Regions from separate parts of the Faecalibacterium sp. OF03-6AC genome, predicted to be linked through region 2. Evidence: riboswitches for the same ligand, from Rfam matches in the RefSeq annotation. Region 2 holds a riboswitch; each other region holds the start of a gene.
What was found. Region 2 has a riboswitch for FMN ahead of DXA66_RS05140 (ECF transporter S component). Riboswitches for the same ligand answer to the same signal wherever they lie in the genome.

Region 1 (6,009 bases), on a different contig from region 2:
GCATAATCCAGCCGGGTCATCTGCCGGGCGGTCTTGCCGTTGCAGTCGATGCCATGTTCTTCCAGCTTCTGCCGTGCAGGAGGATAGACCGGATTTCCGATTTCCCATGCACTGGTGGCGGCTGACGCAATTTCAAATTGCTCGGAAAATCCTGCCTTGGACGTAAGGTCTTTCATTATAGATTCAGCCATCGGGCTTCGGCAGATATTTCCGAGACAAATAAATAAGATCCTGGTCATACCGGGTCGTTCTCCTTTTGGCTTACAAAAGTATAGCCGCCGTGGGTAGTGCGGATAAAGCTGCCGCAGCCGGCCAGCTTCTTTCGCAGATTGGAAACGGTATTTGCCACGACCTTTAAGGTGTCATCACAGTTTTGTCCCCACACAGCACGGAAAAGCTCTTCTTTTGAAAAGATTTGTCTTTCGTGAGAGGCAAGCATCAGCAGCAAATCGAACTCCAGTCGTGTAAGGGAGACTTTTCTGCCGTTGCACGACACTTCGTGGGTTGTTCCATCCAGTGTAAGCCCCGGAAGAACCAACTTCTCCCATGAATCAATGGATATTTGCTCTGCCTCGATGTGCTCTCGTTCCAGAAGCATCCGGATCTTCTGCTCCAATTCCGGGTCAGGCTGTCGGGTTTTTATAACGATCATGGCAAACTCCTGCGTGTATTTTACTCTGCGGCGGTATCCATTTCCCGGAGCAGGTTTACCATCTCGATGGCACTGACTGCGCAGTCATAGCCTTTATTACCTGCTTTGGTGCCTGCCCTCTCGATGGCCTGCTCGATGTTTTCGGTGGTCAGAACACCAAAGAGGACGGGAACCCCGCTTTCCAGCGAGACCGTGGCAATGCCTTTGGAAACCTCATTGCACACATAGTCGTAATGGCTGGTAGAACCGCGAATCACTGCACCAAGGCAGATCACAGCATCATACTTTCCGCTTTTTGCCATTTTAGAGGCAACCAGTGGGATCTCAAAAGCACCCGGAACCCATGCAACATTAACATCAGCGTCCTGCACATCGTGCCGGAACAGACCATCCATTGCTCCGCTCAGAAGTTTGGACGTGATAAATTCGTTGAAGCGGGCAGCTACGATACCGACCTTGATGTTCTGAGAAACCAGCTTGCCTTCAAATGTTTTCATTTTTAAATACCTCTTTCGTTGTTAATATTCCAGAAGATGTCCCATCCGTGCCTGCTTCGTTTTCAGGTAAAACAGGTCATACGGGGTCGCCGTCATCTGAATGGGTACGCGCTCGGAGATCTCCAGCCCAAACTCGGAGAGCTGATATACTTTGTCTGGGTTATTGGTAAGCAGGCGCAGGCTTTTTACGCCAAGTTCCCGGAGGATCTGTGCGCCGAGATAATACTCCCGTTCATCTCCATGGAACCCCAGAGCGAGATTGGCTTCCAGCGTATCCATGCCCTGCTCCTGAAGTTCATAGGCACGAAGTTTGTTGATCAGACCGATGCCCCGGCCTTCCTGCCGCATATAGAGCAGGATACCCCGGCCTTCTTTTTCGATCTGCGTCATGGCAGCGGCCAGCTGCTGGCCGCAGTCACAACGCAAAGAGCCAAATGTATCTCCTGTCAGGCATTCCGAGTGGACGCGGCACAGAATATCCTTTCCATCGCCAATGTCACCTTTTACCAGTGCAATGTGATGCTCTCCGTTCAGGCGGCTCACAAAACCATAAGCTCTGAAGGTGCCATACTTGGTGGGCAGGTTCACTGCCGTCACCTGATCGACCAGTTTATCGTGACACTTGCGGTACTCCTGTAAATCACGGATGGTGATGAATTTGATCTGGAAACGCTCTGCCAGCTTTGCCAGTTCAGCGGTGCGCATCATCGTGCCATCCTCCCGCATGATCTCGCAGCACAGGCCGCATTCTTTCAGCCCTGCCAGACGGCACAGGTCAACGGTTGCTTCCGTGTGACCGTTGCGCTCCAACACACCGTTCTTTTTTGCCAGAAGGGGGAACATATGGCCCGGTCTGCGGAAATCTTCTGCTTTTGCGTGATCGTCCACACAAGCCATCGCCGTAATGGAACGCTCTGCGGCAGAAATGCCCGTAGAAGTAGAAACGTGGTCGATGGACACCGTAAATGCCGTTTCATGGTTGTCGGTGTTATGCTGCACCATCTGCGGAAATTGCAGCTTCTGGACGAAAGCCTCGGACATCGGCATACAGATCAGACCCTTGCCGTGGGTCGCCATAAAGTTGATGTTTTCGGTGGTGGCAAATTCGGCAGCACAGATGAAGTCCCCCTCGTTTTCACGGTCGGGGTCATCCGTTACCAGAATGATTTTTCCTTGTTTCAGGTCTTGCAAAGCTTCGGGAATGGTATTGAAGTTCATCGTAAACTCTCCTTAAAAGCCGCAGCGCAGCAGCATTTCTTTTGTGAGCGTGTTTTGCTTTGGTGCTTCTGATGGAAGCAGCTTCTCGATATATTTTCCGATAACATCGGTTTCCAAATTGACAAAATCCCCTTTGTGCCGTTGGTTCAGGTTCGTCTGACGGACGGTGTGCGGTACCGTGGACACGGAAAAGTCCGTAGGCTCCACCGCAGCCACGGTCAGGCTTATGCCATCCACCGTGATGGAACCCTTTTCGACGACATAGCGAAGGATCGCGGGATCCGCATGAATGGTGTACCAGACAGCGGTATCGTCCTTTCGGATGTTGGCAATGCGTCCGATCCCATCCACATGGCCTGCTACGATGTGTCCGCCAAAACGTCCATTGGCAGGCATGGCACGTTCCAGATTGACCGCACTTCCAACGCTGAGCTGTGCAAGCGCAGATCGGTTCAAGGTTTCGTGCATGACATCTGCAGCAAAGCCATCCGGAAAGAGCTGCCTGACGGTCAGACAGATGCCGTTGACGGCGATGCTGTCACCGATCCTGGTTTCTTCCAGAACGGTTTTTGCACGAACAGTCAGCACTGCGGAATGCTGTCCCCGTTCGATAGATCTTATTGTGCCGACTTCCTCCACGATTCCGGTGAACACGGATACTCCACCTCACTTTCAATCAGGAGATCCTCGCCCAGACGTTCCAACCGGCTATTTTTCAGCTGGAATGCTGCATCCGGGAACGAGACACCTGCGCCCTCAATGGGCGTTTTGGTATCTCTCCCCCCAAACAGCTTCGGGGCAATGTAAGCCTGCACCTGCTGCACGAGGCCGCTTTCCAGTGCAGACCAGTTCAAGGTCCCACCGCCTTCCAGCAGAATGCTGTCGATCTGCTCTTGTCCCAGCCGCTCCATCAGCTGCGGAAGATTTACATGACCACATCGTTCTTCCAGACAAAGGACCCGGCACCCGGCCTGTTGATATGCCGCCTGTTTTTCCGGGTCACCACAGCAGGTTGCAAGAATGGTGGGAACCTGTTTGGCGGTTGTGACCACCTGTGATTGCAGCGGTGTCCGCAAATGCGTGTCGCAGATGATCCGCACGGGGTCGCGGCCACCCTCTATCCGACAGGTCAGCAGCGGGTCATCTGCCAGAATGGTTCCGACTCCCACCATAATGCCGCGGAATCGGTGCCGCTGCCGTTGAACATGATTCCGGGCAATTTCCCCGGTGATCCATTTGGAAGCGCCTGTGTATGTGGCGATTTTTCCGTCCATCGTCATGGCGTATTTTATGGAAACAAAGGGGCGTTTTGTGGTGATATAGTGGAAGAACACCTTGTTCAGCGCATCGCATTCCCCTTGCAGAACATTTTCGGTCACATCTATGCCATGTGCACGCAGGAACGCAATTCCTTTCCCGGCCACCAGCGGATTCGGGTCAGCAGAACCCACGACCACCCGGTGAATGCCCGCGTCCAGAATCGCATCCACGCAGGGCGGCTGCTTTCCGTAATGGCAGCACGGCTCCAATGTCACATACAGGGTCGCTCCCTGCGGATCTTCGGTGCAGGATGCCAGCGCATTGCGCTCCGCATGAGCCTGACCGTATCTCTGGTGCCAGCCCTGTCCGATGGTCCTGCCTTCTTTTACGACCACGGCACCCACCATCGGGTTGGGAGATGTCCATCCGCAACCCTTTTTTGCAAGCTGCAAAGCCAGACGCATATACTCTTTGTCGTTCATCGTGTCGCCTCCAAAAGAAAAAGCCCTGAACAAAAACGTTCAGGGCAAGCCGAAAAGACACAAGGGACTCTTGTGCAAAAAGAAAGCTCCAGAATGCAAACGCATCCCAGAGCAGCCTCCACAAGCACAGAACCGTGCGGGCTCTGCGCTTGGTATCTTCTTTCATCCAGACTGTACTGTCGGCTTCGGAGTTTCACCGAATCATGCCTTACGGCTCGTGGGCTGTACCACCGGTAGGGAATCACACCCTGCCCTGAAGATTTATGATTCAATTACAGCGGCATTATAGCACGGCTCCTTTCGGATTGCAAGGGCATTCTGCAAACCGGGACGAAACCGGGATGAAGATGGTTTGAGGGTGGGAATGAAACTTTTTGGCTGTTGTTGCCTTGTCAAGAGGGCTGGCACTGTCCAGCCCTCTCTCTTTTTTCCAAAGTTTTCATTGTTTTTTCTTGCACACTGCCGAAAGTGACGTATTCTCAAAACTTTTTGTTGACACGGCTCGATTTTTGTGGTAATCTATCCCAACAATTGAATATAACATATTTTTACATATTCGTTCAGGCCCTGCGGGGCTGAACATCTTGGCTTTCAGCCGTTACATAACCGACTAGCATGACCTTCCAGAAAAAGCGAAGGCGGGGCTGGTCTGTTTTTGTGACGGCTTTTTTGTTGCCGTTTTGCCCGTTGGACCTTGAAAACAGCATGACCGTCTGCATGGGATACCCGGCGATGGCCCCCAAGTGGGAGAGCCGGAAAACGCCGCCGGAAGGGGGCAGGAAATCCATGCAGGGAGAACGGCTAAACGTTGATTCCTCAGTTACCAGAAAACAATGTGGTCAAATTGACCACATTGTTTTTCCGTACCCTTGCCATAGATTGTAATTGTAATACCGTAGTCAACTGTGTCACCATTTTCCGCGTCCAGCACGCTCACCGCGCTTTTGGCGGCGGTGCTCTGCTGGAGCAGGTCATCGGTGCTTGCGGCCAGAGCCGGGGCGGAAAGGGTGAACATCATGCATCCGGCCAGCGCCACCGATACTGCACGCCGGATAAGTTTGCCTTGTTTCATGGTACAACCTCCTTTTTTCCCCTCGCATTTTTACGGGGGGGGTATGTATTACAGTACCTTGATTATCCCACACTTTACCGCATTTTGGAAGCAAACCTGCGTGAATCGCCCTAAAAGCAGCGTGAAAAGCATGATTTGTGCCGGTTCTGTTGCAGTTGCCCGGCCCGCAGGCACAGCAAAGCCCCCGGCAGGTTTGCGCCTGCCGGGGGCTTTGTTGTGTTATGAAAGATCAATCCTTCTTCTCTGCTGTGCGGGCAAAGAAGTTGGCGAGGATCGCACCGGAAATGTTATGCCACACGGAGAACACAGCGCCGGGGATGGTAGCCAGCGGATACTGTGCAAAGTGTGCGGCGGCCAGACTGGTTGCAAGGCCGGAGTTCTGCATGCCCACCTCGATGGAGATCGCGCGGCACTTGGTGGAGTCCAGCTTGAGCAGCTTGCCCACGCCAAAGCCGGTGAGATAGCCCAGCACATTGTGCAGGATAACCACCACAAGGATCAGCAGACCGCTGGTCATGATCTTGGCGCTGTTGGCGGAGACCACGGCGCAGATGATCAGCACGATAGCAGTAGTGGAGACCAGAGGCAGCACACGGACGGCTTCCTCGGTGAACTTATGGAAGAAGTGATTGACCACAAAGCCCAGTGCGATGGGCACCAGCACCACCTTGACGATGGACATGAACATGCTCACGGGGTTCACGTCAACACGCTGGCCAGCGTACAGCAGGGTGAGCAGCGGGGTGAGGAGCGGAGCCAGCACGGTGGAAACAGCGGTCATGCCAACGGACAGTGCAACGTCGCCCTTGGAAAGGTAGGTCATCACGT
Region 2 (15,709 bases):
CGCTCCCATCAACGATCTGTCCCGTGGCTGCAACGCCGACGAGGTCTACAAAATGAGCCTGATCACTGCCTGCCAGTCTTGAGCTGACTGATTGAAAATAGCCGCCGCATTCACCGTACAAAACGGGCAGAATGTTGAGGCTTCAAAGGCAGATTTCAAAAAATGAGTATAGCAAAGCTGAACATCTGTGAAAAAGCAGGTGCTCAGCTTTTTGCATTTTCAGTTCCGAAAAATTCTACTCTTTTTGAGGGAAAAAGATGAGATTTTTGCTTTCCGCTTTTCATTGGCGCTATTTTGCAACAGCCCCTTTACAGGTTTGCTCAGTTCTTTTCGATATACACGCTGGTGGAGGGGAACGCAAAATCCACACCGTCGGCCTGCATGATGTCCATAATGTTCAGGTTCAGGTCGTTCTGCATCTGCAAAAATTCCGCGTAGGCGTTAGTCAGCAGGTAGGCGGAGACCAGAATGTTGATGCTGGAATCGCCAAAGTTTGCAAGCTGTACGATGTTGGTACCCTTGTTGGTGTAAGGGCTTGCGTCCAGCATGGTCTGCAAGTCTTTCATCAGCTGTTCCAGCTTTGGGCGGGTGGTGCCATAGGTGACACCCAGATTGAACTTGTAGGGCCGCATGGTGCGCAGGGCGGCGTTCTGCACGGTGGAAGAGCAGATCTTACTGTTCGTCACCACATTGATGGTTTTATCCAGCGAGCGGATGCGGGTGGAACGGAAGTTGATGTCGATCACTTCGCCTTCCACATCGCCCACAGTGATCCAGTCGCCCACCGAGAAGGGCTTGTCCAGCAGAATCACGATGCCGGAAAACAGGTTGCTGGCGCTTTCCTGTGCGGCCAGCGAGATGGTCAGACCAACCAGACCGGCACCGGCGACAATGCTGCCGATGGGAAAGCCCACTTCTTGTGCCAACGCTGCCACGCACAGCACGATCACCAGCACCTTGTAGGCGGTGTCCAGCAAAGAGCAGAGTGTTTTGTTGGAGCGGATCTCCGGGCTGCAGGAAGCCAGCAGCAGGGCGGCCAGATCCGATGCCGCATACAGGCCTTCGCAGACCAGCAGGGTCATGACAAGGCGGAAGCAGACCAACAGCAGTCTGGCAATGCCGGGAATGGCCCAGGGCAGGGAAGCTGCCGCCAGATATACGCCAACCGCAGTGCACATGCGCTGGATGGGTACCGCAAAGCTGCGCAGCAGGATGGGAGTGCCGTTAAAGTACCACTTGCGGGCCAGCAGTGCCGGAATGCCCCTTTTGCTCAGCCAGCGGCGTACCAGCCATGCGGCAAGCAGAATGAGCAGCGCGCACCCTGCGCGCGCAGCCAGTGCAAACCAGCCCTCCAGCAGTACAGAGCCAAACTCAAACGAAAGATCACGAATAGAAAAGATCATGATAACCTCCTGAATTTTATACGACCCATCTATGATACCATACCGCACCCACCCGGGCAAGAGCTTACAGAGAAGGGAGCTTGAAAGAATTACTTTGACATTTTTTGCACAAATTTTAAGATGCCCTCTTGACAAGCTGTGCCTGCCACGCTATACTTTGTGCCAGAAAGTTCGTTTCAGGGCGGGGTGAGATTCCCCACTGGCGGTAAAGTCCGCGACCACCCGCAAGGGTGCTGACCCGGTGCAACTCCGGGACCAACGGTATAGTCCGGATGCAAGAAACGGCAGGCAAATCGTTGTCTACGCGCCCTGTTGCAGTGTTTTTGTTGCAACAGGGCGCTTTTCTATTTGTCCTTCCCGTTCCAAAAAAACAAGATACGAAAAGAGCTTTCGGAACAATTTTTGTAAGGGGTGTCTTACCCCGGGAAGGATCATTACCATGAAAAAAAGCACGACTCACAATCTTACTGTTGCCGCCATGCTCAGCGCGGTGGCCTTTATCCTGATGTTCATTGAGTTTCCCATTCCGATGCTCATCCCGTCCTTCGTCAAGATGGACTTTTCTGACCTGCCGGCTCTGCTGGGTGCCTTTGCTCTCGGCCCGGTGTACGGTGTGGTCATCAGCTTTATGAAGAACCTGCTGCACATCGTTATCAAGGGCACTTCCACTGCATGCGTGGGCGAGCTGTGCAACTTCATGCTGGGTGCGGTTTTCTCCGCTGTGGCAGGCGCTGTCTATAAGCACCACAAGAGCCGCAAGACCGCCATCATCGGTGCTATTGCAGGCGCTGCAGCCATGGCTGTGTTCAGCGTACCGTCCAACTACTTCATCACCTATCCGGCCTATGTGCAGTTCTACCACATGCCGCTGGAAGCCATCCTCGGCATGTATCAGGCCATCCTGCCTTCTGCAGACAGCCTCATCAAGTGCCTTGTCATCTTCAATATGCCCTTCACGCTGGTCAAGGGCCTGCTGGATGCAGTGCTGTGCATGCTGATCTACAAGCCGCTGTCTCCCATCCTGCACGGCAGAAAGTAACTTGTTCTCCACTTTTTTCTTCTTCTCAAATCATATAACCACAGCAAAACTCCCCGGTCAGGTCCCGCAGTGCGGTTCCCGGCCGGGGAGCTGTTATTTAGAGGAAAATATATCCGCCCGCGGTCGATCAGGCCAATGCCCCTTTGTCCAGCCATCTGCCATGGGCCAGCCGCACAAGGAACAGCACACCGCGCATGGTCAGCTCAAAGCTCATGGCCATCCATACACCCACCAGCCCAAAATGCGGAGCCAGCAGGGAAGCCAGCGTGAGCCGGATGCCCCACATGCTGACAAGGTTCAGCACAAAGCATCCCGTGCTGTCTCCGGCACCCTGCATGGCACCGCTGGCAACGATGCTGGCACCGAACATCGGTTCGGCCAGTGCTTCAATGCGCAGCACCTGTGCGCCCAGCGCAATAACTGCCGCATCTGCGGTGAAAACACCCATCAGGTTTGGCGCAAAAATGTACATGCCAACGCCGGTCAGCGCCATAATGCCCATGCCCATGCCGGTGCACAGCCAGGCAAAGTTTTTTGCCATATCCCGACGGTTTGCGCCCACGGCCTGCCCCACCAGTGCAAGGGATGCATCCTGAATGCCATAGCCTGCCATGTAGCACAGGCTTTCGGCACTCACACCCAGACTGTTGGCAGCAATGGCGGTGGTGCCAAGGCCGGATACGATGCGGATGAGCAGCACCTGCGCCGAGGAAAGAACTGCACGCTCTGCGGCCAGCGGTGCGCCTACCTTCCACAGGTTCTGCAGGCAGGCTTTGGTAATGTGCCAGGAGCCGGGCTTGCGGATGCACAGCGGGCCGTCTCGCAGCAGCAGGATGGCAAGGGTCAGCACACCGCTGATAGTGGTAGCAAGGGCGGTGCCCAGTGCTGCGCCCGGTACCCCCCAGCCAAGGCCCCAGACGGTCATTGTGCGGCCAAACACCACCATCTCACGGGTGGGATTGATGAGGCAGAAGTTAAAGATCACATCCAGCACGCAGGTCAGCACGCTGATAAGGCCCGGTGTCAGGGCATCGCCGGAGGAACGCAGCATGGAGGAGTAGGTTCCCATGATCATCAAAAAGGGCAGGGAAGCCGACCAGATGGCAAAGTAGGCCGAAGCATCCGCCTGCAGGGAAGGGTCGGCACCCAGCCATCCGGGCAGAAAGCGGCTGATGCCAATGCCGAAGGCCGCAGCTGCAAGGCCCACCACAAGGTTGAAGATCATAGATTGGCGCAATACACCGCGTGCATCGTCCTGCCGGTCTGCACCCAGATACTGTGCCACCTGAATGGCAAAGGACATATATAGACCGGCCAGCATTCCATGCATGAGCCACGTGCTGGAACTGACGATGCCAATGGATGCCGTAGCAGATGCACCGATATGCCCCACCATGGCTGCGTCGATGTACTCCACCGCAGTTACCACGATCTGCTGCAGGATGGATGGGATGCTCAGTGTGAGCACCACCTGCATGGTGTGCCGCAGCGGCACCTGTTCGCCCCGGCGCATCTGCGCCGAAAGCTGCTCAAGAGAGATGGACATGAGTTCTCCTTTTATAGAAACAATAACTTTTTTGACAGACTGATATACTATTATAAGTGCGGTGCTGCAGAAAGTCAATCAAACGTGGATTTTTCTCCGGGAATGATTGATTTTTTATGGATAGCGTGATACACTTCTCTCACAAACATAAAAGAAAGAGGAACTTTGAATATGATCGAATCACTGCTTTCGGTCGTAGGACAGCGCGGTGTCGATGCTCTGGCATTCCTGCTGGCGTTTGCCCTCACGGCTTTGATGGACTCCGTTTTTCACGATAAGCTTCCGCACGACCATGGCCGCGAGTTTGCGGTGAACGGTGCGCTTTCCAAGGGTAAGGCCCGTGGTTCCGGCCTGATCTTCGTGCTGTGCATCGCACTGGTATCGCTGGCATTCCTGCCGTTCAAGGTGGAATACGTCATCTACACCATTCTGCTTATTACATCCATGCTGTCCGGCTACTTTGACGATGCTGCTGAAACTGCATGGAACGAGTATAAAAAGGGCATCATTGATTTTGCCATTGCCATCGTTGCAGGTGTGACCTACCTCAACTTCAACGGCTGCGGTGTGAATTTCCTGCAGTGGAGTTTCACTCTGCCGTATGCTGTGTATCTGCTGCTGATCGTTATTCTGATCTGGACCAGCATCAATGTGGTCAACTGCACCGACGGCGTGGACGGCCTTTCGGCAAGTGTTGCAGTGGTGACCATCGGCACCTACCTGCTGGCCTATAAAACAGAACTGGCTGAGTACGGCACCGCAGGCGTTGTGTTCATGGGTGCGCTGCTGGCCTATCTGTGGTCCAACGCAAAGCCGTCCAGCCTGCTGATGGGCGATGCCGGCAGCCGCGCAATGGGCTTCTTTATCGCAATGCTGTCCCTCAAATGCGGCCATCCGTTTGCCTTCCTGCTGGCAGCCATCGTGTTCATCGTGGATGGCAGTCTGGGCATCCTGAAGATCAGCCTGAAGCGCTTTTTGCACATTTCCATCCTCAAGAACACCCGCACCCCTCTGCACGACCACGCCCGCAAGAATAAGGGCTGGAGCGACGAGCAGGTGGTGGCCCGCTGGCTGATCATGCAGTGTGTGGCTTCGGCTTTGCTGCTGCTCATTGTCCGCGGCTAAAATATAGCAATCAAAAAAGACGCTTGGTCTTGTCTGAATATGTTTTCCCGGCAGGGAAGCATACAGCAGTGTATCAAGCGTCTTTTATTTTATAGTTCGATGATTCGTTACAGCCCGGCCTTTTTGGCTGCAGCCTGCACGACATGGCCCACCAGAACCGAGGTGGTCACAGTGCCCACACCGCCGGGTACCGGCGTGATGGCATCCACTACCGGCTCTGCTTCGCTGAACTTTACGTCACCGCACAGCTTGCCCTCTTCGTTCACATGGATGCCCACATCCACCACGGTCTGGCCCTCCCGCAGGCAGTCGGCACCCACGGCACCCATCTTGCCCATGGCCACTACTACCACATCTGCTTCCTTGCAGATGGCGGGCAGGTTCTGCGTGCGGGAATTGCAGATGGTCACGGTGGCGTTCTCGCGGTCCAGCATCATGGCTGCGGGCTTGCCTACCACAAGGCTGCGGCCCACTACGACAGCGCGCCTGCCGGAAAGCGGAATGTTGTAATACTTCAGGATCTCAAGGCAGGCCTGCGCGGTGCAGGGAGCGTAGCCGAGATCGGTATTAGTGAACACACCGGCCAGAGAATCGTCCGTGATGCCGTCAATGTCCTTTTCCGGAGCCAGCGCCGCACGCACAGTGCGGTCATTGAACTGCTTGGGCAGCGGACGGAACAGCAGGCATCCGTGGATGGTATCCTCTGCGTTCACCTCGGCGATCGCCTTCAACAGATCGTCCTGCGAAGCATCGGCGGGCAGAAGAAACTGCTTTACCTCCACGCCCACCTTGCCGCAGCGGGCGATCACGCCGCGCTCGTAGGAGAGGTCGTCCTCCCGCTCACCCACACGCACCACGGCCAGCGTGGGAGTGATGCCTTTTGCCTTGAGCTGCTCACACAGCGCCGCATTGCGTTCGTTCATAGCGGCTACAACGGGTGCGCCCTTCAAAATCGTTGCCATAATACTTTCCCTCACTTATTTCGCAATTTGTTCATCACGGATGCAAAAACAGCGTCTGCCCGCAACACAAATTCATCCAGCAGTTTGTCTGTTTTTGCGTCCAACGCAGCAGCGCGCTCACGGTCTGCCATCAGCTTTGTGTTGATGAACACATTCAGGCTTGCGGCCTGCAAGGCTGCCTTGCACAGGGCGGCTGCACAGCCTGCGTCCGAGACGGCCATCACGCTGCCCTTGGCGGCGTATTCTTCCACCAGAGCAATGCCCTCGGCGCACTTTTCCATGATCTCAAGTGGCACGGCACAGGCGGCATCCAGCGCCTTTTCCAGCACGGCGGCTTTGTGTGCAGCCTGCTCTGGTGTGTCCTTGGGCAGGCCGTAGGCCGCAGCCAGCGGCGCAAAGGCATCGGCATCGGCCTGCACCAGCGCTTCCAGCTCTTTGCGCAGGGCATCGGCTTTTGTGTTCAGGGCCTGAATGTCTGCTTCCACGGCGGCATATTTCTTTTTGCCGGTGGTCAGGTTGCCCACCATATTGCCCAGCGCTACACCGGCAGCACCCACCAGCGCTGCCGTTCCGCCGCCGCCCGGCGTGGGGACTTTGCTGGCCAGCTCTGCGAGAAATTTCTCACAGCTCAGCTTAGTCATTTCCATTTGTAAATACCCCTCTCTGTTACATAGGCATCCAGCCGCTGGTCGTGCTCGTCTACGGCAGCATGTTCCACCCGCTGTGCCTCAAATGCAATGCCGATCTTCACCGCGTTTTTGCAGCGGGGAAGATACCGGTCGTAATAACCCTTGCCCATGCCGACCCGGAAGCAGTCTGCATCAAAAGCCGTGCAGGGTACAAGGACCAGATCCAGCGCTTCCGGCAGCAGAATCTCCGACCGGCTCAGGATGGGGGTGCGGATGCCGTACTGCCCCATCTCCCAGCCGTCCGGGCCGGGCACAGCGGCTGTAAGGGAATACGCCTCGCCGCACACCGGATAGGCCAGTGTTTTGCCCTGAGCTGCTGCTTCGGCGGCAAAGGCAGCAAGGTCGGCTTCAAAGCCAAACGCTGCGTACAGCAGGATGGTCTGCGCATTCTGCACGGCAGCCAGCTGCCAGAGGGATGCGCACAAAGCGGCATTTGCAGCCTTGCGTTCTTCCGGGCCGAGAGCCTTGCGTGCGGCACGGCCCGCTTTGCGCTGGGTCTGCTTTGCTTCGCTGACCGTCACCAGAGAACACCTCGCTTCATCTGAAGATTGACTGACTTGAAAAATATACAAAAACGACACTGCATTTTTATACAAGTATAATAAACACTTCAGACGAAAAAAGCAAGCCTTTTGGCAAAATGGAAGTTGAAGATTCTACAGCTTTCTGCTATGATAAAAGAAAGCAATTCGGTTCGTGCGCGGAGCAGGGTGGCTTGAAGAGATCCAGAGATCCGGGGCTTTTTCCGGAAATTGAGAGGGGTAGAATATTATGTACAATGAAATGATGGACACCATCGGTCTGGTCAATACCGTTGATCCGGAGTTGGCCGCAGCCATGGATCGCGAGCTGAACCGTCAGCGCCAGAACATTGAACTGATCGCCAGTGAGAACATCGTCTCTCCCGCCGTCATGGCCGCAATGGGCAGCATCCTGACCAACAAGTACGCCGAGGGCCTGCCCGGCAAGCGCTACTATGGCGGCTGTGTCTATGTGGACGAGGTGGAGAACATTGCCATCGAGCGTGCCTGCAAGCTGTTCGGCGCAAAATATGCCAATGTTCAGCCCCACTCCGGTGCACAGGCCAATCTGGCAGTTTATTTTGCTCTGCTGGATCTGGGCGATACTGTCATGGGCATGGACCTGTCTCAGGGCGGCCATCTGACCCACGGTTCTCCGGTAAACATGTCCGGCAAGAACTATAACTTTGTCTCTTACGGTGTCAATGCCGACGGCGTGATCGACTATGCTGAGCTGGAAAAGCAGGTTAAAAAGGTGCGCCCCAAGCTGATCGTGGCCGGTGCGTCTGCATATCCCCGTGCCATCGATTTTGAGAAGATCGCTGAGATCGCCCACGGCTATGGTGCATATCTGATGGTGGATATGGCCCACATTGCCGGTCTGGTGGCAGGCGGCTATCACCAGAGCCCTGTGCCGTATGCTGATGTTGTTACCACCACCACCCACAAGACCCTGCGCGGCCCCCGCGGCGGTCTGATCCTGACCAACAATCCCATTCTTGCAAAGCGCATCAATTCTGCCGTGTTCCCCGGCACCCAGGGCGGCCCGCTGGAGCATGTGATCGCCGCAAAAGCTGTCTGTTTTGGTGAAGCACTGAAGCCGGAGTTCAAGGAATATGCCCGCAAGATCGTGGAGAATGCACAGGCTCTGGCAGCAGAGTTGCAGGCACGCGGTGTCAAGCTGGTGTCCGGCGGTACGGATAACCACCTCATGCTGATCGACCTGCGTGACGAGGAGTGCACCGGCAAGGAGCTGGAAGCACGTCTGGACAGCGTGCACATCACCGCCAATAAGAACACTGTCCCCGGCGAGACCCGCAGCCCGTTCGTGACTTCTGGCGTGCGTCTGGGCACCCCGGCTGTTACCACCCGCGGCATGGGCGTGGCCGAGATGAAGGTGATCGCCGACTGCATCGCCGATTGCATCTGGCACTACGACGAGAAGAAGGACGAGATCAGTGACCGTGTGCTGAAGCTGACCCGGGATTTCCCTCTGTATCAGTAAATATCGCATTGTTTGAAAGAGGAAGCGCCTTCGGGTGCTTCCTCTTCCTTTTTTGCTGGGTTTGTGTTACCATAAACGCAAAGACAAAAGGAGAAATGACCATGAAGCGTACAGGGCTGTTACATCTATATTACGGCGACGGAAAGGGCAAGACCACCGCTGCCATGGGCCTTGCTTTGCGGGCCATGGGCAGCGGAAAGCGGGTGGTGATCCTGCAGTTCCTCAAAGGCGGCAAAAGCGGCGAGGTGCCGCTGCTGGAACAGCTGGGTGCAAAGGTGTACCGCGGCAAGGCGGGGCAGAAATTCGTGTTCCAGATGAACGAAGCGGAAAAGGAAGCCACCCGCCAGCTGCAGAATGCGAACCTCACAGCTGCCATGGCCGACCCTGCCGACCTGCTGATTTTGGACGAAGCAGGCAGCGCATGGGAACTGGATATGGTGGATAAAGCCCTGTTGCAAAAGGCTGTGCTGGAACGCCCGGCAGAGCAGGAATGCGTGCTTACTGCCCATGCTGCGCCGCAGTGGATGCTGGATGCCGCCGACTATGCCACGGAGATGAAGTGCCACCGCCACCCTTACCAGAGGGGAATTTCCGCCCGGCAGGGCATTGAATACTGACCACGGCAGCAGGATACCGGGTGCATGAGTGAAAAGCGCAAAAACCGGGATGGGGTATTTTTCATCTTGCATTTAGCCCACTGGTGTGATATGATGAAGACAAGAAATCATGCGTGCATTTTCTGAGCAGACCCACCACAGAACAGGGAACCGCTCCGCACCGCTGCCGGGCAGTTCCCGACGGCGTTTTGTTTGAAACTACGGTTAGCGCTTCCTAACAGATTCTGCGTCAACGGGCCGATGCGCGCAGAAGATCTGGAGGAGAATAAAATGATTGAAACGATCGTAAAAGTAGAGGGTATGATGTGCGGCATGTGCGAGAGCCATGTCAACGAAGCCGTGCGCAAGGCCTTCCCGGAGGTAAAAAGGGTGTCGTCCTCGCAGGCAAAAGCCCAGACGGTGATCCACTCGGAACAGCCGCTGGACGAGCAGAAGCTGCGGGATGCCATCAATGCAACCGGCTATGAGGTCAAGGGCGTACGCAGTGCACCTTACGAGAAAAAAGGCTTTTTCTCGTTTTTGAAAAAGTAAGCAAACCTTAACACACATAAGGGAGGCGTATCTGGATGAGGATTCTGGTTTACGGTGCGGGCGTTTTGGGCTGCGAGCTGGCCCATGTGCTGATGCAGAACAAAAAGAACGTTGTCACGCTGCTTGCACGTGGAGAGTGGAAGGAAATGATCGACCAGAAGGGTTTGGTCATCCGCCACTGGGTGCAGCGCAAGACCACAACGGAACGGATCAAAACCGTGGACACTCTTGCCCCGGATGATTATTATGATCTCGTCTTTGTGGTCGTGCAGGCGGGCCAGCTGCCGGATGTGCTTCCTGTGCTCAAGGCCAACAAGAGCCAGTATTTTGTGTTTGTGGGCAACAACCCGCAGGCAAAGCAGGTGCTGGAATTCATGCAGCGCCCGGCGGATAAGATCGCATTCGGCTTTCAGGGCACGGCAGGCCGCCGTGAACACGACCATGTGGTCAGTGTGTACGCCAGTGCTGGCATGACGGTGGGCGGTGCCACAACTCCGCTTTCTGGCACCTTCCGAACCCGGCTCAAGACCGCCTTTGACGGTGCAAAATACAAGCTGACCTTCTATGGCGATATGGATGAATGGCTCAAGTGCCACATTGCATTCGTTCTGCCGGCGTGCTATGTGTGCTATGCCTGCAACGGCGATCTGCACCGGGCCACCAAGCAGCAGCGCGGCGCCATTCTGGATGCCGCCTATGAAGCCTGCCTGATGCTCAAGGATGCGGGCATCCCGGTGAACGATGCCAACAACACCGATAATTTCCAGCCCGGCACATCGGCCCGCCGTAAGATGGAAGCGATGGTGTTTACCATGACAAAAACACCGCTGGGCAGATTGTGCGTTTCGGATCACGCCATGCACGCAGTGTCCGAAATGAAGTATCTGGACGAAGCGTTCGATGCTCTGCGCAGGCAGACCGGCACGGCAATGCCCATGTGGGAAAAGCTGCGCAATGAAATGCCCTCGTGGGATAGCCTGCAGCAGAACCGGAAAGCAGCAAAATAAAACAAAAAAGAAGCAAAGGCACTGCCGCTCCTGTTTTGGGTGCGGCAGTGCCTTTTTGTTTGGGTCTCATTTATTCCAGAAGTCCTGCAGGGCAGCGGCCAGTTCTTCGCAGCTGCGCAGATAGCGGATATGCCGCCAGTGAGGAGGGAACAGCCGGATGTATTCCTGCTGGGCAAACCGGTCGTCCAGCAAAAGCACCGCACCTCTGTCTTCCGGCGTGCGGATCACGCGCCCTGCGGCCTGCAGTACCTTGTTCATGCCGGGATAGCGGTAGGCATAATCAAATCCAAAGCCGTTCTGTGCGTCATAATAACGGCGCAGCATTTCCTGCTGCGGATTTACCTGCGGCAGGCCCACACCCACAATGGCGCACCCGATCAGGCGGCTGCCTGCAAGATCAACTCCCTCACCAAAGATGCCGCCCATCACGCCAAAACCCAGAAGCGTTTCGGTCGGGTCCGGCACAAACTGAGCCAGAAATTCAGCCCGAGCGGCATCATCCAGACGGCTTTCCTGCACAAGGGTGCGAATGCCCGGGTAACGTGCTGCAAAATCTTCGTGTACCTGCCGCAGATATGCGTAGCTTGGGAAAAAGGCAAAGTAGTTTCCCGTTCTGGCCTGCACCAGCCGGGCCAGTGCATCCGAAACTGCCTGCACGCTGGCTTCGCGGTCGCGGTAGCGGGTAGAAATATTCGGCAGGCAATACAGCCCCAGATTTTCAGCCGGGAAGGGATTGTCCAGTGCGACGGCACGTGCATCGCTGCAGCCCAGAACACTGCGGTAGAACGAGGGCGGAGCCAGTGTTGCACTGAACAGCGCTGCGCTGCGCCCTGCGGCAAGGCTGGCATCCACAAAAGGTGCCGGGTCCAGACACAGCAGCTGCAATTCAAGCTCTCTGCCGCGCGCGGTAAGCTGAGTGACAAAGTGGCTGTCGTATCGTTCGGCGGCACGGGTGATGTCCTGTACAGCAAAATAAAGCTCCAGCAACTGTGCATGTACTTCGGCATCCGGGTTCGCTTCCAGCCAGTCCTGCAAAGGTGCCTGTACGGCCCGCAGCGAACTGAGCAGGGCAGAGGGCGGCTCCTGCAAAAACACAGTACTGTCCTGTACATACAGCGGTTCGGGCAGTTCCAGTGCGGGGGCAGTGTTTTCAGGCAAAAGACTGGTCTGTGCCGGGTCTGCGGCATCGGTCTGGCTGCTGTGCCGGGGTGCAAGCTGTATGCAGGCTTTCCGGGCTTCCAGCAGGGCTTTGTCTGCTTTGGTCAGAGCGGTCTTTAAAGCACTTTTGCCCTTGCCCAATGCGCGTTTTGCCTCGGTCAGGCTGCTTTTACAAAAGCGTGCAGAATACATTGCTCTGGCTCTGTCGGGCAGATTATGTGCTTCATCGACCAAAAACAACCAGTCGCCGGAAGAATCAAAGAACCGCTTCAGGTGCACCACCGGATCGAACAGGTAATTGTAATCCCCAATGACCACATCGCACCACTCGCTCAGGTCTAGCCCCAGTTCAAAGGGACACACCGAAAAACGCTTTGCCGCCCCGGCCAGCGCTGCGCGGTCAAAGCTGCCGGTACCGTCCAGCAGAGCTGTCAGCGCATCCTTGATGCGGTCGTAGTAGCCGTTGGCGTAGGGACAAAGCTCCGGCAGGCAGGCGGGATGTCCCTCTGCGTCCGGATGCAGGCAGACCTTTTCCTTGGCGGTCAGCGTCACACTGCGCAGGGCAAGCTCTGGCTGTGCCGTATGCAGCCGGGTCAAGGCATCCTCGGCGGCAGTCTGGGTCGTGTTGCGGGCCGTGAGATAGAACAGCTTTTCTCCGTTGCCTTCGCCCATGGCTTTCAGCGCGGGGAAAAGCGCGCTCATGGTCTTGCCAATGCCGGTAGGAGCCTGACAGAACAGCCGCGTACCGCCCTTGCAGTCGGCGGTCTTGCCAGCGCGGCAGGCGCGGTAGATCTCGCCCGCCATAGCCCGCTGTCCGGGCCGGTACTGCGCAAACGGGAACTGCAGTGCCGCAAGGCTCTGAGTACGCTTTACATCCCACTCTATCCGGCGCTGCGCCCACGGAGCATACTGGCACAATAATTTGTCAAGAAATTCATCCAGCTCCTGCTGCGTAAAGCGGCGGATAAAGCGGATGATCTGATCGGTGTCTATCTGATAATAAGTCAGCCGGACGTTCAGTTCCGGCAGGCTTTGCTGTGTGGCATAAATGGCACCGTACACCATGCCCTGTGCCCAGTGGCAGGGGTTCATATCCTCAGTAATCTCTTCCGGCGGCACAGCGGTGGTCTTGATCTCGTCAATGACTACCGTGCCAGTCTCATCGGTAAAAATGCCGTCAGCCCGGCCCTCAAGGGTAAAAGTGATGTCCTCTGCCTGCCGCTCTACGGAGAGAAATACCTCAGCCTGATAGCCGTCTCCGGCAGCTTTTTGCAATTTGCGGTGGATGTGGGCACCTTCCAGTGCACGGTCAAACCCTGTAAACCGGCTGTCAATGCTGCCGGTCCGCAGCAGAAATTCCACCAGCTGCCGGATGGGCAGATGAACCGTTGCCAAAGCATTTCACCTCCGCTTTTGGGATACACTGACGAACCGGTAATTTCTCTTCAGACACGATTCGGGCCATTCCATCGCCCGCCCGATTGCCTCACGGCAACAGGGTCCCACCCCAGCGGACGGTCTTCAGAGAAACTCCCGGTTCGTCGAAGTAAACTGATTATTTCAGGCCGAACATCTCCATGCATTCTGCTGCCGCTTCATCCACTTTGCCAAAATCCACCGCTGCACGGTAATAGGTCTCCAACTCATCGTGGCAGCTCTTGGCCTGTGCCATCAGGGCACTGGCCTGTTCCAGCAGTTCGGCGGCAGCACGCTCGTTAAAGCGCAGCCGTGCCCGGTACGCTGCCAGATTTTCCCTGTCAAGGAAGCGGGTGCACCGCACAGCCTGCACACTGGGCAGATGCACCGGATGCCAGCGATTATCCGTCAGGAAGGCAAGCTTCAACTCCGGGATCAGGATATGGTCGATCTTATCCTCCGGGTGCATGGCGCATGGACAGGTAATAATGTGGTAGCCCCGCGTCAGGGCTTCGGCGCGGATCAGCTCCAGCAGCAGGCGGGACACCGCGCCGTAGTCATCCCGGAACACGATAAACTTATCCGCCAATGCCTGTGCAGTGCCCTGATAAAACACTTCACCCTTGGGGGTGACGGCGGAAAGCAGGCGCAGCTCTTCGCTGCCAATGCCTTCCGTGCGCGGCATCACCCGGGTGCACAGCCGTTTGACATAACGGCGCACCTTGTCAAAATTGGCGCTGCAGGCTTCGGCGCGGCGGCTGTCCAGCAAAAGGCTGCCTGCCGATGCAATATATCGTGCAGCGCGGCTGCGCAGCAGGGCGTTGCGGGCAAACAGCGCCTTGACCTCATCGGTGCACTGGTGCAGCTTTTCTGCATCGATGGTGTGGTACAAACTCACCACCACTTCGTCCGCACCGGGAGCATCCGGCTCCACCACATGGGGCGCAGTGGCATCCACGATGGCCCTGTGCTGCCCGGGCAGGATCACGCCGTCCAGACTGTCCGGGTCGCTGGCACAGTGGATGCGCTGCGTCAGTTCGCCGCGCTGTTCGGCAGCACGGGCAAGCCGCTTCATCAGGGTGGATTTGCCGCAGCCCGGCCCGCTTTTGATCAGGTACATCTGCATACCGGGTTCGTGGCGCAGCGGTTCAAAATAGCCCTTGAAACCGGCAGGCGTTGTGGCACCCAGAAAGAAATCAATGGAATCATGTCGTGCAGCTTCCATAATCGAACACCTCTCTTTTTGTTTTAGAGTATGCAAAAGGAAGGTGTTTGGTTCTTGCAGCGGGAATGATTCAGTCTTTATGATAGGTATGTTTGCACACCGTTTCAATGCTGTCCCGCAGGGCAGTAAAATCAGCAAAGGCTGCAGGCTTGTTCTGCGGGCTGCGCAGCAGAGCGGCAGGGTGGAAGGTACCCATGAACAGGATGCCGCCCTTTTCGTACAGCTGGCCATGCTCCTTGGTCACGGAGAAATCCTTTCGGATCATCCGCTGGGCGGCAATGCGGCCAAGGCAGACCACGATCTTTGGCTTCAGCAGGCGGAACTGCTCCCGCAGCCAGGGCATACAGGCTTCGCTCTCAGCAGGCTGAGGGTCACGGTTCTGCGGCGGGCGGCACTTGACGATGTTTGCAATATAGCAGTTCTTCGTGCGGTCAAGGTCGATGGCAAACAGATATTTGTCCAGCAGCTGGCCGCTGCGCCCCACAAAGGGCAGACCCTGCTCATCCTCATTCTGGCCGGGGCCTTCGCCCACAAACAGAACTTCGGCATCTTCCACACCCTGACCGAACACCACATTGGTGCGGGTCTTGCACAGCTCGCAGCGGGTGCAGGCAAGACAGCTTGATCTTAATGTTTCCCAATCCATGGCGGCTTGATCTCCTCTTGAAACGGTATGATGCTTAATTCACAAATCGGAACAGCTTTTCTCCTAAAATAATAGTACAAAATCTAGGATGGTACGATGCATTGCATGAAATGACGAATCCACTCAATGCCTCTTTTAGTATACGACTTTTCGGCAACATCATCAATACAGTGGCCGACAATCTTTTTAATGACATGCTCATCCACACCGGCTTTCTTTGCCGTGGTGACGAACTGAACACGACCATCATGAGGACGATGCCGGGGGGACAAGGCCTAAAGCATTCACGACGAATGCGTTGCCCTTTCTGTGTGTGTTTT
Region 3 (6,983 bases), on a different contig from region 2:
GTATTCGAGTTTTTGGGGCTGCCGGAAGAAAAGCCGTTCCTTGAAAGCGATTTGGAAGCAGCACTGGTGCGACAAATCGAAGATTTCTTGCTGGAACTTGGCCGGGGCTTTATGTTTGTCGGCACACAGCAGCGTGTCACAGTGAACAACACCCACTACTATGTGGATATGGTGTTCTACAATAAGATTTTACACGCCTATGTGCTGATCGAGTTGAAAACCACCAAGCTCACGCCCGAAGCCGCCGGACAAATCAATATGTATCTGAACTACTACGCCGCAGAGGTCAACGACCCGGAAGATAATCCTCCTATCGGCATCATCCTCTGCACTGACAAGGACAGCGTAGCAGCCGAGTATGCGCTGGGCGGTTTGTCGAATCAGATTTTTGCATCCCGGTACGTCTTATATATGCCGAACAAGGAGCAGCTTATTAGGCAGGTGGAAGAAGTCCTGAAGCGTTGGCACTCTCACGAGGACGAATAAGTTTACCACCAGCCTTACCACTGACTTACCACCAATTTGAGAATAGCTGTAAACAGTTGCGTAGAGTTGCGAAAAATAAGACCTTTTTATCTTGCACAAATAAAGGCTTATGAACACTTGTAAACAGCTATAAATCACCACCAGTCAAGCTCCCCACGATGAAGCCGATTGAGCAGTAAATTTCCAATTTGCAACCAATAAAGCCTGAAACTTCTTGATGTTACGAGAAGTTTCAGGCTTTTTGTTTGCGATAATTTCCAGCGATTTTCACGCCATACGCCAATTTTACGCCAAATGATGTAGGATTTTGTGCAGAGCAAAAAGAGCGTTGTTCCGGTTTGGCAGTAGAAACGGCTGTGTGGTAGGCGGGTGCAGACCTGCAAAGGGCTGCATCACAAAGCGAATTCATGGATCTGCAAACGGACAGCCGGAACTTTTCACCGCAGAAGAAGCAAACGCGAAGAACATGGAGTTTTTCTTATGAACAAACTGCTTTCTTGCCGCTACAACATGGACACCAACCGGGTAGAAGCCCGGTTTGCAGACGGCTCTGCCATTGCCATCGACTGCATCGTCATCGAGGACGAGTACGGCAATACCCCAGCACAGAGGGCAGAGCTGGACTGGCTGCTGTACAATAAGCCGTTGGAGTATGCACAGCTTGTACTGAGTGGGAAGATTGCGCACTATCTGTCACTGGGATGTGAGCATGGCAGACCAAAAGATCAAGTCTAATGAACCAAACAACTGCTGATTCGTATTTCTTTTGATACGGGTTAGCAGTTGTTTCTGTTTTATGCATATCACAACTGTGCAAGCAAATACGCTTATTCCGCCTTCCCTTCCAGCCTGTTTTTATACCCTTCGCCCCATGCCCGCATGGCATCCAGAACCGGTTTCAAACTATATCCCAATTCGGTCAGAGTATATTCCACCCGGGGCGGCACTTCAGCATAGACCTTCCGGGTCAGCAATCCGCTTTCCTCCATCTGCCGCAGCTGAGCGGTCAAAACCTTCTGGGTCACATGGCCGATGGACTTTTTCAGTTCTCCAAAACGCTTTGTGCCCGGCATCAGATCCCGGAGGATCAGCACCTTCCATTTATCGCTGATGAGGGTCAGGGTGGTCTCCACCGGGCAGGCCGGGAGTTCTTTGAGGATTTCCTTTTCCATAATTACCTCCAAGGGAATTTCAAGTGGTCATCGTGCCGGATGCACGGATACCACAAACCGCTTTATGGCATCATTATAGCTTTCAACAGCAAAAAAAGCAAGCAGCATCGCAATGGTATCTTTTTGGTAACTACACCACAATATTGTGCGTACTTCACAAGCCGCACAAAGCACATTACAATAAAGCTGTCAGAAAAAACAATGTATGGAGGTACATCCCATGAATAAAGTCGTAGAATTTCTGAACGCAAACCCAGTGCAGTATCTGGCCACCGTAGGCCGTGACGGCAAGGCCAAGTGCCGTCCCTTCATGTTTGCCGGTGAGCTGGACGGCAAGCTGTGGTTCTGCACCAACAACCAGAAGGATGTTTACAAGGACCTGCAGGCAAACCCCAATATCGAGATCTCCGTTTCCAGCCCGGAGTACGCATGGATCCGTCTGCATGGCAAGGCTGTGTTTGAAAACAACATGACCGCCAAGGAGATGTGCATCGCAAACCCCATCGTGAAGAGCCAGTACGGCGAGGCTGCCAACCCCATCTTTGAGGTGTTCTATCTGGAGGATGCCCACGGCATCATTGCAGACTTCTCCGGCAACCCTCCCTACGAGTTCTAAATAGCATTCTCAATTCAACATCTTCGGGGCGAGGTGAAATTCCTGATCGGCAGTAAAGTCTGCGAAGCGCAAAAGCGCCCGATGCGGTGAAACTCCGCAACCGACGGTATAGTCCGGATGAAAGAAGATATGAGGAAGTAGCCCCGCAGGAAAACCCGTCCTGTGGGGCTGTTTCAAATCCAAACATATCCTCTCAATGGAGCATTATGAACCGCACTATCATCCTGCAGCAGTCGAAAAAAGCTGCCGCCCTCAATATCCGAACCATCACCATGACCGCACTGCTTTCTGCAATGGCATATGTGCTTGCTTTTGTGGAATTTCCTGTGCCGCTGTCTCCGTCCTTTGCAAGGATGGATCTGTCCGATTTTCCGGCACTCATCGGTGCATTTGCCTTCGGGCCTCTCTCCGGTCTGCTCATTGAACTTGTCAAAAACACATTGCAACTTATGACCACCTCCACGGGAGGCATCGGAGAGATTGCCAACTTTCTGATGGGTGCTTCCTATGTGGTCGCTGCCGGAGCTATTTATAAACGCCACAAAACCAAGAAAACAGCATGGATTGCCTGTGTCACCGCCAGCTTTGTGATGGGTATTGCCGCCGCACTGGCGAACTACTTCATCCTGCTTCCTCTGTTTGAAGCCTTTATGCCGTTGGATCAACTCATCGCCTCTTTCGGCACATTCCTGCCCTTCATCCACACGAAGCTGGACATCGTACTGTTCAACGCCTTACCCTTCAATATTCTGAAAGGGCTTATCATTGGCAGCGTGACAATGCTGATGTACAAGCGGCTTGCGCCGGTCCTGAAAGGTCGTTGATGTTATGACGAAGCAAGATTATTTGAAGCTGCTGGTGGAAGGTATCCACTCCACCACCATTGCCACCATCGGAGCAGACGGTCATCCCCAGACCCGTGTGATCGACATGATGCTCTATGACAAACAAGGGGTGTATTTCCTTACTGCAAGGGGCAAAGCATTCTATACCCAGCTCATGGCGCAGGGCTACATTGCTCTGTCCGCCACCAGAGAAAAAGTCTCGATTTCTCTGCGCGGAAAAATCAAAAATATCGGCAACGAGAAACTAGATGAGATTTTCAAGAAAAACACCTATATGCAGTCCATCTATCCCGGCGATACCCGCAGTGCCCTAGAGGTGTTCTGCCTGTATGAGGCGGACGGCGAATATTTTGACATCAGTGTTCCGGCGCACATTGTCCGGGACAGCTTCACCATTGGCAAAGCAACACAGGAAGCACCGGGTTACTATGTAGGCAAAAGCTGCATCGGCTGTAAGCTGTGCTACTCTGTCTGTCCGCAGAAGTGCATCGACATTACCAAGAAGCCGGTGGTCATTGACCAGCACCACTGTCTCCACTGCGGGCGGTGTGCGGAAGCCTGCCCTAAGCAGACAATCGAAAAGAGGGTTTGACTATGAACCAGAGTGAGCGGCGAATGAGCCTCATTAGGGTGCTTTTGAAAGAACACCCGGAGTATCGGGGACTGCGGATACCGGCAGACGCAGACACCCAGTGGCAGCTTCTGCGGGGCTTGCTGAATATCCGTGAACCACGGCGTATCGGCACAGACTTTCTGCAAATACAGGATGCGTACCTGCAAGAGGAAATCGCCGCAAAAGGCATCACCGATGCGGCTGACCTGACGCCCCTGCAGCCGGGGCTGTACCTCTGGCAGGGGGACATTACCACCCTGAAATGCGATGCCATTGTCAACGCCGCCAACAGCGGCATGACCGGCTGCTACTGCCCGAACCACGGCTGTATCGACAACGCCATCCACACCTATGCCGGGGTGCAGCTTCGTCTTGCCTGTGCGGAAATCATGGACAGGCAGGGACACCCGGAGCCCACCGGACAGGCAAAGATCACGGCCGCATTTAATCTGCCCTGCCGCTATGTGCTGCATACGGTTGGCCCGATCATCAACAGGCGAGTGACCAAAGAGGACAAAGAACTGCTGGCTTCCTGTTATCGCTCCTGTCTGGAGCTGGCGGCAGAGAACGGGCTGGAAAGCGTAGCGTTCTGCTGCATTTCCACGGGAGAGTTTCACTTTCCCAACCAGCTTGCAGCAGAGATTGCGGTGCAGACTGTGAAAGAGTTCCTGCAAACACCCACAAGCATCAAGAAGGTGATCTTCAATGTTTTCAAAGATATGGACAAAAAAATCTACGAACGACTGCTCCGAACCGATTGATACGCTGCGGCAGGTCCTGAGCCATGCTGATGCAGTGATCATTGGTGCAGGTGCTGGGCTTTCCACCTCGGCAGGTTTCACCTATGACGGGGAGCGGTTCCGGGAATATTTCTCCGATTTTGCCAGCAAGTACGGATTTACGGATATGTACTCCGGTGGCTTTTACCCCTACCCCACCATGGAGGAATACTGGGCATACTGGAGCCGCTATATTTACATCAACCGCTATCAGGATGCACCCAAGCCGGTGTATCAAGGTCTGTTTTCTCTTGTGAAAGACAAGGACTACTTTGTACTGACCACCAACGTAGACCACTGTTTTCAGAAAGCAGGGTTCGACAAAAAACGGTTGTTCTATACACAGGGTGATTACGGTCTGTTCCAATGCAGTGTGCCCTGCTGTCAGGAAACGTATGACAATGATAAGCTTATCCGGCAGATGGTAGAAGCGCAAGGGTATATCATTGCACCGGATGGTCAGCTGACCGTGCCGAAGAATACCATCCTGAAAACTTATATTCCGTCCGAGCTTGTGCCACATTGTCCGCATTGCGGCAGACCCATGAGCATGAACCTGCGTGCAGACGATACCTTTGTAGAGGACGAAGGCTGGCACCGTGCGGCAGAGCGATACCGTGAATTTCTGCGCCGTCACGAGGGGCAGCACATCCTCTTTCTGGAATTGGGTGTTGGCTACAACACCCCGGTCATCATCAAGTATCCGTTCTGGCGGATGACCGCTAAAAATCCAAATGCATTCTACGCCTGCATCAATCAGGGACAGGCCATTTGCCCGCCGGAGATCGAGCGGCAGTCTGTCTGCATTCATGCAGATATTGGCGCTATTATAGCGCAATTGTGACCCACAAGAGGGCTGGCATCGTCCAGCCCTCTCTCTTTTTGCCAAAGTTTTTGATGCATTTTCTTGCATTCTGCCGAAAGTAACGTATTCTCGGATTTTTTTGTTGACAAAGCTCGATTTTTGTGGTAATCTATCCCAACAATTTAATATAACATATTTACTTAGAGTTCCAGCTCGGCTCCCGAAGGGGCCGGGGCAAGTTTTTAACTTTCTTATCGCTACATAACGAACCCGAACCAAGGCCCCCCCGGAAGGGATGGTCAGGTTCAGGTTGTTGTGTGGCGATTTTTTATTGCCAAATCCAGCACCGAACCTTGACAACCGCATGACCGTCTGCATGGGATACCCGGCGATGACCCCTCACGAGGGAGAGCCGGAAAACGCCGCCGAGAGGGGGCAGGAAAACCATGTGGGGAGAACGGCTAAACGTTGATTCCTCAGTTACCAGAAAACAATGTGGTCAAATTGACCACATTGTTTTTCTGTAACGCCAGTGAAAGGAGGGTCATCTCCATGTATATGACAAACGAAAAATGGGAGCAGAACAATCAGGATTATTTGAAAGAATCGTATGAGGAAACGGGTTTTACCGCCGGAGGATACGCCGTCCGCAAACTTATCTGCGGCGGCTGCGGTCGGGTGTTCTACACCACCATCTACACCAAGAAATACTGTCACAGCTACTGGTGCGGCAATCAGGCCAACAATCGGCGGCAGCGGGAATACCGCCAAATGCGCCGTCAGGATTTAGTATGCCAGTGCTGCGGTGAAAAATTCACACCCAAACGTGCAGATGCCCGCTATTGCAGCAATGCCTGTCGGCAAAAAGTCTATCGAAAACGTGTTACAGATGCTGCAAGTGCTCAAAATGAGCACATCGTTTTCCGTAACACTGCAAGGTCTGTTGAAAATCAGGTGCCGCCACCCGGCACTTGATTTTACCCGTAACGAAATCAGTTGGTCATTTTGGCCAACTGAAAAAGCCGGACAAGTTGGTGGGCAGGGATTCGCAAATCTTTGACCGCCAGCTTGCCCGGAGCAGGAGTGCAGAGGACGTAGTCCTTTGCCCCAGTGATATGATGCTGTGCGTCATATAATACTGGGTATTATCTGGCGCACCGCAGGCGGCAGATTCAGCAGCAAAGCTGCTGCGCACCCCACCCCACCAAGACGTTGAAATGGAGGGATGTTTATCTGAAGCTGACACGACACAATGGACGAGCCGGAAAACACGGCACCTATAACCCCAAGCACAACGACCGTAATTTCGACCTCACCAACAGCGAGCACATTGACCCGGAACGAGCCAAGGGCAACATCTACTGGGACTGCTTCGGCTTCCGTTCGGCTCTCGCCCCACAAGACCCGGATGATCTGGCAGGGACATTCTCGGATGTGGAACGGCAATTCTACGAGACCCGTTACTCGGAGTTCATCGAAAGGCAAAATGAGCGCAACGCCAAGATCCGGCACACGGAACGAAACCGCAGCATTCCTGACCTGCTGTCCAGCCGCAAGACCTGCCCGGAAGAAACCATCTATCAGCTGGGAACAGAGGACGACCATGCTTCGGGCGAAGTTCTTCTGGCGGTCGTGACCGAATTCATTGAGGAGTTCAAGGCGAGGTT

Region 1: another riboswitch for FMN. It lies ahead of ribD (bifunctional diaminohydroxyphosphoribosylaminopyrimidine deaminase/5-amino-6-(5-phosphoribosylamino)uracil reductase RibD); the one in region 2 lies ahead of DXA66_RS05140 (ECF transporter S component).
Region 3: another riboswitch for FMN. It lies ahead of DXA66_RS03220 (ECF transporter S component); the one in region 2 lies ahead of DXA66_RS05140 (ECF transporter S component).

Annotation. Positions count from the first base shown of each region.
Region 1 is NZ_QUEN01000002.1:207,501-213,509, reverse strand. It holds gene DXA66_RS03190 (low molecular weight protein-tyrosine-phosphatase) at 1-239, opposite strand, end outside; gene DXA66_RS03185 (response regulator transcription factor) at 236-652, opposite strand; gene ribE (6,7-dimethyl-8-ribityllumazine synthase) at 673-1,149, opposite strand; gene DXA66_RS03175 (bifunctional 3,4-dihydroxy-2-butanone-4-phosphate synthase/GTP cyclohydrolase II) at 1,171-2,367, opposite strand; gene DXA66_RS03170 (riboflavin synthase) at 2,380-3,021, opposite strand; gene ribD (bifunctional diaminohydroxyphosphoribosylaminopyrimidine deaminase/5-amino-6-(5-phosphoribosylamino)uracil reductase RibD) at 2,985-4,109, opposite strand; FMN riboswitch at 4,260-4,374, opposite strand; gene DXA66_RS03155 (hypothetical protein) at 4,930-5,181, opposite strand; gene DXA66_RS03150 (bile acid:sodium symporter family protein) at 5,411-6,009, opposite strand, start outside.
Region 2 is NZ_QUEN01000003.1:216,036-231,744, reverse strand. It holds gene pta (phosphate acetyltransferase) at 1-82, shown strand, start outside; gene DXA66_RS05145 (mechanosensitive ion channel family protein) at 321-1,403, opposite strand; FMN riboswitch at 1,572-1,691, shown strand; gene DXA66_RS05140 (ECF transporter S component) at 1,843-2,442, shown strand; gene DXA66_RS05135 (MATE family efflux transporter) at 2,570-3,988, opposite strand; gene DXA66_RS05130 (phospho-N-acetylmuramoyl-pentapeptide-transferase) at 4,160-5,113, shown strand; gene DXA66_RS05125 (bifunctional 5,10-methylenetetrahydrofolate dehydrogenase/5,10-methenyltetrahydrofolate cyclohydrolase) at 5,221-6,075, opposite strand; gene DXA66_RS05120 (cyclodeaminase/cyclohydrolase family protein) at 6,087-6,722, opposite strand; gene DXA66_RS05115 (5-formyltetrahydrofolate cyclo-ligase) at 6,713-7,285, opposite strand; gene glyA (serine hydroxymethyltransferase) at 7,536-8,789, shown strand; gene DXA66_RS05105 (cob(I)yrinic acid a,c-diamide adenosyltransferase) at 8,891-9,406, shown strand; gene DXA66_RS05100 (heavy-metal-associated domain-containing protein) at 9,677-9,937, shown strand; gene DXA66_RS05095 (ketopantoate reductase family protein) at 9,973-10,944, shown strand; gene DXA66_RS05090 (ATP-dependent DNA helicase) at 11,011-13,497, opposite strand; gene DXA66_RS05085 (hypothetical protein) at 13,658-14,743, opposite strand; gene DXA66_RS05080 (uracil-DNA glycosylase family protein) at 14,814-15,389, opposite strand.
Region 3 is NZ_QUEN01000002.1:213,924-220,906, reverse strand. It holds gene DXA66_RS03240 (YhcG family protein) at 1-486, shown strand, start outside; gene DXA66_RS03235 (DUF6061 family protein) at 967-1,221, shown strand; gene DXA66_RS03230 (helix-turn-helix domain-containing protein) at 1,314-1,658, opposite strand; gene DXA66_RS03225 (pyridoxamine 5'-phosphate oxidase family protein) at 1,879-2,274, shown strand; FMN riboswitch at 2,290-2,407, shown strand; gene DXA66_RS03220 (ECF transporter S component) at 2,481-3,098, shown strand; gene DXA66_RS03215 (4Fe-4S binding protein) at 3,103-3,711, shown strand; gene DXA66_RS03210 (protein-ADP-ribose hydrolase) at 3,714-4,493, shown strand; gene DXA66_RS03205 (Sir2 silent information regulator family NAD-dependent deacetylase) at 4,438-5,355, shown strand; gene DXA66_RS03200 (hypothetical protein) at 5,869-6,291, shown strand; gene DXA66_RS03195 (plasmid recombination protein) at 6,529-6,983, shown strand, end outside.